Linked DNA regions of Paraglaciecola sp. L3A3. The protein of the gene in region 1 interacts with the protein of each later gene in a pairwise test. Links are inferred from orthologs where the notes say so. Each region holds a gene or a part of one and is shown in the gene's direction. Other genes may lie near its edges.

The links.
Region 2: the proteins of GQR87_RS21525 (region 1) and GQR87_RS14010 interact in binary tests that used the Escherichia coli proteins (3 or more experiments, as listed by UniProt). The link is inferred for Paraglaciecola sp. L3A3 from one-to-one orthologs.

Annotation. Positions count from the first base shown.
Region 1 is NZ_CP047023.1:5,157,916-5,162,327, forward strand. What follows is about bases 615-3,551. They hold GQR87_RS21525 (ATP-binding cassette domain-containing protein), read left to right. Parts: upstream 615-1,099; coding sequence 1,100-3,004; downstream 3,005-3,551. Other genes in these bases: GQR87_RS21515 (DUF3466 family protein), read left to right, coding at 615-695; GQR87_RS21520 (YheV family putative zinc ribbon protein), read right to left, coding at 744-950; GQR87_RS21530 (DUF3565 domain-containing protein), read left to right, coding at 3,242-3,445; GQR87_RS21535 (hydrolase), read left to right, coding at 3,523-3,551. In the rest of the region: more of GQR87_RS21515, read left to right, coding at 1-614; more of GQR87_RS21535, read left to right, coding at 3,552-4,412. UniProt on the Escherichia coli protein: Genetic data indicate it may be involved in ribosome assembly or function.
Region 2 is NZ_CP047023.1:3,379,334-3,383,442, reverse strand. What follows is about bases 1-3,372. They hold GQR87_RS14010 (2-oxoglutarate dehydrogenase E1 component), read left to right. Parts: upstream 1-352; coding sequence 353-3,172; downstream 3,173-3,372. Other genes in these bases: odhB (2-oxoglutarate dehydrogenase complex dihydrolipoyllysine-residue succinyltransferase), read left to right, coding at 3,182-3,372; GQR87_RS14015 (succinate dehydrogenase iron-sulfur subunit), read left to right, coding at 1-236. Also shown: more of odhB, read left to right, coding at 3,373-4,109. UniProt on the Escherichia coli protein: E1 component of the 2-oxoglutarate dehydrogenase (OGDH) complex which catalyzes the decarboxylation of 2-oxoglutarate, the first step in the conversion of 2-oxoglutarate to succinyl-CoA and CO(2).

The DNA of each region.
Region 1 (4,412 bases):
CACCTGCCTTTTATCTTAATACTACATCGTTAACTACGGCTGCAGCTATTTATATCGATGATCAGGTTACTACCATCAATCAAGATGAAGAAGTGTTTGCCAGTACTGCAACAGATATCAACAACAATAACTTAATGGTGGGAACCATCACCAAAAGAGTCGCTGGCATAACTCGACAAAAGTTTTTTGTACACGACGTTGATGCAAACATCACTTTATATCCTGATGATTTTTTCCCTGGTTCATCCAGTACAGCATTATCAATCAACAACGAAAATATGGTTGTGGGTTATGCAGAGTATGAAGCATCGGTCTCTACTACAAGGCGCACAGAAGGTTTTATTTATGATTACAGGAACGACTTATTTTTAGGTTTAAACAGTTTAATTGAATGTAATTCTTCTTATTCAATCGTGCAGGCAAATGCCATCAATGATAGTAATGAAATTGCCGCTACAGCACTGGTAAATGCCCCTGTAAAAAATATTCAGGGTGAAATTATTTATGATGAATTAGGGGCCACTACAGAAGTAAATCAAGTTGTTGCGGTTAAATTAATCCCTATAGAAGGTGGCTCAGTAGATAATTGTAATGTTTCTAGTGGAGTGCAAGAAAGGCAAGGAGCCAGTATAAGTTGGTTGTTAATATTGGGTTTCTTCGGTTTAGGATTTAAAGGTTTTATTCGTTTACGTTAACACATTAGAAATAGCCATTTATTAATTGTCAGTATTTAAGCCTGTGATTTATTCAGGCTTAAATACACCAATTACACTTTCGCTGGAACGAGTGGCTTTAGTCACTTGTTTATCAGCTTGTGATTCGTGGTAATCACATTGCACACACTGTAATTTTTCGACGTTATTTTCAAAATACAGCATTATAGTGTCCATTGATTTGCATTGAGGACAGGTTGCGCCAGCGACAAAACGTTTTTTAATTTTATTAACCATTATTTTATTAACTATCGATTAGTGATTTTTTCGGCTGTTCATCTTGGTATGATACCCCCAATAGATTTTTAGTGTTATCTCTTCTTCTGTAAATTGTCTTTTTAGGCGTTTAAGTAAGTGATGCAAATTTAGTTTTTAAACAGGTTTTCATGATCCAATTTTCTGATGTTACTTTAATGCGTGGTAGTAAAATATTGCTACAAGATGCCAATGCTGTTGTTTACCCTGGGCATAAAGCTGGGTTAATTGGAGCAAATGGTTGTGGTAAATCCACATTGTTTGCCTTAATTAAGGGAGAATTACAAACTGAAGCAGGTGACTTCAAAATTCCTAAAAATTGGCAAATCGTGTCGGTGGCCCAAGAAACACCGGCAGTGGATCGTTCTGCCATAGATTATGTGATTGATGGTGATAAAAACTTTCGTCAATTACAAGCTGAGTTAGTACTTGCTGAAGAGTCTCATAATGGCGAAAAGATTGCCCATCTGCACAGTTTGTTAGAACAGGCTGGTGCATATGATATTGAATCGCGAGCAGCCTCTATTTTAGCCGGTTTAGGTTTTGCGAATGATGTAGTGCGTAATCCTGTGACCGCTTTTTCGGGTGGTTGGCGTATGCGCTTAAACTTAGCACAAGCCTTATTATGCCATTCAGACTTATTGTTATTAGATGAACCCACAAATCACTTAGATTTAGACGCCGTGATTTGGTTAGAAAAATGGCTGCAAAGGTACACTGGTACTTTGTTGTTAATTTCTCACGACAAGTCTTTTCTCGATAGCACTGTGAATGAAATTATCAGCGTAGAACAACAAGAGTTGATTTGTTATACGGGTAATTACGACTCATATGAAAAACAACGAGCAGAACGTTTACGTCTGCAAAGCCTGCAATATTCCAAACAACAAGATCAAATTGCTCACTTAGAATCTTTTATTCGACGTTTTGGTGCCAAAGCGAGTAAGGCGAAACAAGCACAAAGTCGAGTTAAACAATTAGAAAGAATGGAAACCTTATTGCCAGTCATGGCCGCATCTGAATTTTCTTTTGAGTTTTTTACTCCACCCAAGTTGCCTAACCCTTTGGTAAAAATCGAACAAGTTAAAGTAGGTTACGACAGCACCATCATTTTAGAAAAACTTCATCTTAATTTAGTACCCGGTAGCCGGATTGGTTTATTAGGTAAAAACGGGGCGGGTAAGTCGACACTGATTAAGTTGTTAGCTGGCGAAAAGACACCTATGGAAGGGATTTACGAAACCTCAGCAGGCTTGCGCATTGGTTATTTTGCTCAGCATCAACTGGAGTTTTTACGGGGAGACGATTCGGCCTTAGCTCACATGCAAAGGTTAGATCAAAAAGCCACAGAACAAAGCTTACGAGATTATCTTGGAGGTTTTGGTTTTAGAGGCGATAACGCCCTCAGTAAAGTGGCGCCTATGTCCGGTGGTGAAAAAGCGCGATTGGTTTTAGCCATAACTGTATATCAAAAGCCTAATCTATTATTACTGGATGAACCGACCAACCACTTAGATTTGGATATGCGTCATGCCTTGAATATGGCCTTGCAAGGTTTTGAAGGGGCAATGGTGCTGGTATCCCATGATAGGTTTTTATTAACCTCTGTGTGTGACGATTTTTATCTAGTGGATAGTGGCCAAGTTCAAGCATTTGATGGAGATCTAGATGATTATAAAAACTGGATCCTTAAAGGTGACAAAACTGAAAATGTAGAAGGCGATAAAACGGAAATTAAACCCGATCGTAAAAATACTAAACGACTGGCGGCTGAGTTTAGACAAGCGACCCAACCACTAAGAAAAGCCATTACTAAATTCGAAAAAGTTATGGAAAGTGCACAACAGAAGTTAACTAAGTTAGAAAGCCAGCTTAGCGACACTGAGTTATACAACCCAGAAAACAAAATAAAACTGAAACAAGTATTAGCAGAACAGGCTGAACAAAAGTCGTTATTAGAAGATGCTGAAATGGAATGGTTAGATACGCAAGAGCAGCTAGAAGTAAAACAGCAAGAGTTTGAGCAAAATAGTTAACCTGAGTTCTGGATAAGAAGTGTCATTTTTATAGAAATTTTGTCTATAATTCAGATTCTTACCAAAATTAACTCGGTTAATTTAACGTTAATACTTACTCGGTGACGAAATTTTTGTGTATAGCAAGGCGGTTTTTCGTACGTAATAGCGGGCTATTGCTAGAAAATCCAACGCAGCTAGGCTGCAAAAAGAGCGTTATCGAGTAGCTCAGCTTATCCAGCAATTTAGGTTGAAAACATGCTCAATGCAATTGTGGGTTATCACAAGGACGAATTAGACGACTGGGTGGCTGAGTTGGTTTGTGGTCATAATCAACATGTCAGGCATAATCCGCCTTGGACGAGTCGCCCCTGGGTTATCAGTGCACAAGGGCGAGAATCTATGTTAGGTCATAAACTTTACTGTAAGAAGTGTGAAACGGGTGAGCCCAAAGACTGGTGAGTTTGCGGTTTGTCTATTCATAAAATTGTCAATTTACTGTAATATACCTGAACGTATTCATTGCCGTTATCCTTTCAATGCAGTCTGAAAAACAAGCCCTTCAAAATGTACGTTATGGTGAAATTGTAACAAGCAAATTTGTACCACCTTGGTGGGCAAAAAACAGACATGTACAAACTATTTTCCCCCGCTTTTTGCAAAAACGCGCCAGCCTTAATTACCGCAAAGAAAAACTCACATTACCCGATGGTGATTTTGTTAATTTGGTCTGGGCTGGGGATGTACAAAAATCATTGGGGTTAATTGCTTTGTTTCATGGTTTGGAAGGTTCGATTCGATCACATTACACCAATGATATGGCGGCTAACTTAGTTAGTCAGGGCTATGCCGTTGTTTTGATGCATTTTAGAGGCTGTGGCGGAGAGATGAACCTTAGACCAAGGGCTTATCATTCAGGAGAAACCGAAGATGCGTGGTTTTTTCTTAATTGGTTAGAACAAAAATTTCCAGAAACCCGAAAAGCGGCCATGGGCTTTTCTCTTGGCGCTAACATGTTACTTAAATTATTAAGTGAGCAACCTAAACAAAAGATACTAAAAGCGGCCATGGCGATTTCAGTACCATTCAATTTAGACTTATGTTCCGACAGTATCAATCAAGGTTTTTCACGCTTATACCAAGCTTATTTATTGAAAAGTATGATTAACAACCTGCTGATGAAAATGCGAAAAATTGATTACAAAAACCTACTTAAAGTGTCACCGGAACAGATTAAACAGTTTAAAAGTTTCCGCGAATTTGACCAAAACGTCACGGCTCCGTTACACGGTTTTTTAGGGGCAAAAGACTATTATCAACAATCTAGCTCGATAAATTTTTTAGCTCACATAGCCACCCCGACTTTAATTTTGCACGCTCTAGATGACCCTTTTATGCACGAATCTATTCTGCCTAATAAACAGGACAT
Region 2 (4,109 bases), 1.8 Mb from region 1 along the record:
CATTCTGGTGGAATCCTGATAAATTTATCGGTCCTGCTGGTTTATTACATGCATACCGTTTCTTGGCTGATAGCCGAGATACGGCGACAGAACAACGTCTTAGTGATTTGGATGATGCATTTAGTGTATTCAGATGCCACGGTATTATGAACTGTGTCAGTGTTTGCCCTAAAGGACTCAATCCAACTAAAGCGATTGGTTCTATCAAATCCATGTTGTTAAAACGTTCTGTGTAAAATAACTAGCCGATAATACTTATCGGCTTTGTTTTACGTTTTAGTTTTATCAATAATTAAAGTGACGTGTGCAAATGCACATTTAATTGTAAGTCTTATTCAACCAAGGGACGACAATGCAACAACGCGTGATGAAAGCATGGTGGGATACTTCTCACATGGCTGGTGGCAACGCTACTTATATAGAAGAAATGTATGAATTGTATCTTGATGATGCGCAAAGTGTATCTGAAGATTGGCGCGACGTATTTGATAAACTGCCAAAGTTAGAAGGCATCGAGGTTGAATCAAAACATAGTGTATTGCGCGAACAATTCCGTAGTTTAGCTGCCCTCGGGCCTGCCGGTAGAGCAGGTGCTGCAGCACCAGTATCTGCAGCTGGTGACGATAAACAAGTTAAAGTTCTACAACTGATCAATGCTTTTAGATTTAGAGGGCATCAACACGCCAATCTCGATCCTCTTGAGTTGTGGAAACAGCCTAGAGTAAGGGATCTAGAACTTTCCCATCATAATTTGTCTGAAAGCGATTTCGATACCAGTTTTAATGTCGGCTCATTTGCCATAGGTAAAGACTCAATGCCGTTAGGAGAATTATTTAAATCTCTTAATCGTACATATTGTGGCTCTATCGGTACTGAGTACATGCACATTACTGATACTGAGCAAAAACGTTGGTTACAAGACAGAATTGAATCTGTACAAGCCAAACCAGAAATTACCCGTGATGAGAAAGTCGGCATTCTTAAAGGCTTAGTGGCTGCTGACGGCATGGAAAAATACCTAGGAGCTAAGTTTCCTGGAGCCAAGCGTTTTTCTCTTGAAGGTGGTGATTCTTTAGTTCCTATGCTGAAAGGTTTGATCAGTCATGCTGGCACCAAAGGAACAAAAGAAGTCGTTATTGGTATGGCTCACCGTGGTCGTCTTAATGTACTCGTCAATGTATTAGGTAAAAATCCTTCTGTTTTGTTTGATGAGTTTGCTGGTAATCACGATGATTCATTAGGTGCAGGTGATGTTAAATACCATGCTGGTTATTCATCTGATTTTGCTACCCCTGGTGGAAATTTACACTTGGCATTAGCCTTTAATCCATCTCACTTAGAAATTGTTAATCCAGTGGTTATTGGTTCTGTTCGAGCTAGATTAGACAGGCGTGGTTGTGATGATGGCTCAGTTGTTTTACCTATTACTATACATGGTGATTCTGCTATCGCTGGCCAAGGTGTGGTGCAAGAAACCTTTAATATGTCACAAACTCGTGGCTTTAAAGTGGGTGGAACAGTCAGAATAGTTATCAATAACCAAGTTGGTTTTACAACCTCTAAAACTGAAGATACTCGTTCAACTCAATACTGTACTGACATTGCTAAAATGGTTCAGGCCCCAATATTACATGTTAATGCGGATGATCCTGAAGCTGTGATGTTTGTCACTAAATTGGCTCTCGATTACCGTAACCAATTTAAACGTGATGTGGTGATTGATCTAGTTTGTTATCGACGTCATGGTCACAATGAAGCTGATGAACCTAGTGCCACTCAGCCTTTAATGTACAAAAAGATTAAAAAACACCCTGTTCCTCGTCTATTGTATGCCAATCAGTTAATTGCCGAAGGCACGATTGAAGAGCATGAAGTCGAGAAGCTTGTAGCAGAGTATCGTGCTGCACTTGATCATGGTGCATGTGTTGTTGAAGAATGGCGTCCTATGACAGAGCACTCTGTTGACTGGACTCCGTATCTTGGCCATGACTGGGATGTTAAATACGACGGTGCAATCAGTGTCGAAAAACTCACTGAGCTTGGACAAAAGTTATGTACTTTCCCTGAAGGTCATAAACTTCAATCTCGTGTAGCTAAGCTATATCAAGACAGAAATGCCATGATAGCGGGTGAAAAACAATTAGATTGGGGCATGGCAGAAAATTTGGCTTATGCATCAATTGTTGATTCTGGTTCTAACATTAGGATGACAGGCCAAGATTCTGGTCGTGGTACTTTTTTCCATCGTCATGCTGTTTTACATAATCAAGCAGATGGTTCTGATTATATGCCTTTACAGCACTTGCATGCTGAACAAGGCACAATGGAAATATACGATTCAGTATTATCCGAAGCGGCAGTATTAGCTTTTGAATTCGGATATGCCACAGCTGAACCTGGTACTTTGACAATCTGGGAAGCTCAATTTGGTGATTTTGCCAATGGTGCTCAAGTCGTAATTGATCAGTTCTTAAGTTCAGCAGAAGCAAAATGGGGACGTTTGTGTGGCTTAACCATGTTGTTACCTCATGGTTACGAAGGACAAGGTCCAGAACATAGTTCTGCTAGGTTAGAGCGTTTCTTACAAATGTGTGCGGATCATAACTGGCAAGTATGTATCCCTTCTACCCCTGCACAGGTTTTCAATATGTTACGCCGTCAGTCGATCAGACCTATGCGTAAACCTTTGATTGTAATGTCACCTAAATCATTACTTAGGCACCCACTTGCTGTATCAAGTCTGGAAGAATTGTCTGAAGGTGTGTTTCACAATGTGATTGATGAAGTAGATAACATCAGCCCGAGCAAAGTGAAACGTGTTGTGATGTGTTCAGGTAAAGTGTATTACGATCTATTAGAGCAACGTCGTAAGAATGAACAAGATGACATAGCGATTATTCGTATTGAACAATTATATCCTTTCCCTCATGCAGAGATTGGTCAAGTTGTGAGTAAATACAAAACCGTTAAAGATTGGGTTTGGTGTCAAGAAGAGCCACAAAACCAAGGTGCTTGGTATTGTAGTCAACACCATTTTTGGTCATCTTTACCAAAAGGCGGCACATTAACATACGCAGGCAGAGATGCGTCAGCTTCTCCTGCAGTTGGATATATTTCAGTTCACAACCAGCAACAGAAACAATTGGTTGATGATGCATTAACTATTAAATAAGGAACCAGTATGAGCATCGAAATTAAAGTACCGGTATTGCCAGAATCAGTGGCAGATGCATCAATCGCTACCTGGCACGTAAAAGTTGGCGATAAAGTCAGCCGAGATCAAAATTTAGTTGATATAGAAACAGATAAAGTTGTATTAGAAGTAGTTGCGCCGGCAGATGGTGTCGTTACTGAGATATTTCAAGCTGAAGGCGAAACAGTTTTAGGAGAACAAACTATTGCTAACTTCGCAGAAGGTGATGCAGCAACTGTTGCACCAACCGCTTCAGCAAGCCCTCAAACTAGTCAAACATCCGATATTAAAGGTGAATCAGTGGAAATTAAGGTACCGGTTCTGCCAGAATCAGTGGCAGATGCAACAATTGCAACATGGCATGTTCAGCCAGGTGAAGCTATCTCTCGTGATCAAAACTTAGTAGACATCGAGACTGATAAAGTTGTTTTAGAAGTAGTGGCTCCTGCTGATGGTTCAATAAGTGAAATTCTTGCTCCAGAAGGCGAAACTGTCACTGGTGAACAAGTGATTGCTAATTTTGTTGCAGGCGCTGCGGCGACTGCACCTGCCGTTAGTGCTGAAGCAAAAGCTGACGATAATGATGCGTTAAGCCCATCGGTACGTCGTTTGTTGACTGAGAAAGGTATTGATGCTGCTAGTATTAAAGGTACTGGTAAAGGTGGCCGTGTCACTAAAGAAGACGTAGAAAAGTCTCTGCAAGCACCAGCCGCTAAAACTGCGTCAACTGAATCAGTTGCTGCGCCAGTCGCACCGCTAGGTAATCGTACTGAAAAACGTGTGCCTATGACTCGTTTACGTAAAACCATTGCTAGCCGTTTATTAGAAGCCAAAAATAGCACAGCTATGTTGACTACATTCAATGAAGTTAACATGAAGCCTATTATGGATTTACGTAAACAATATCAAGAACAAT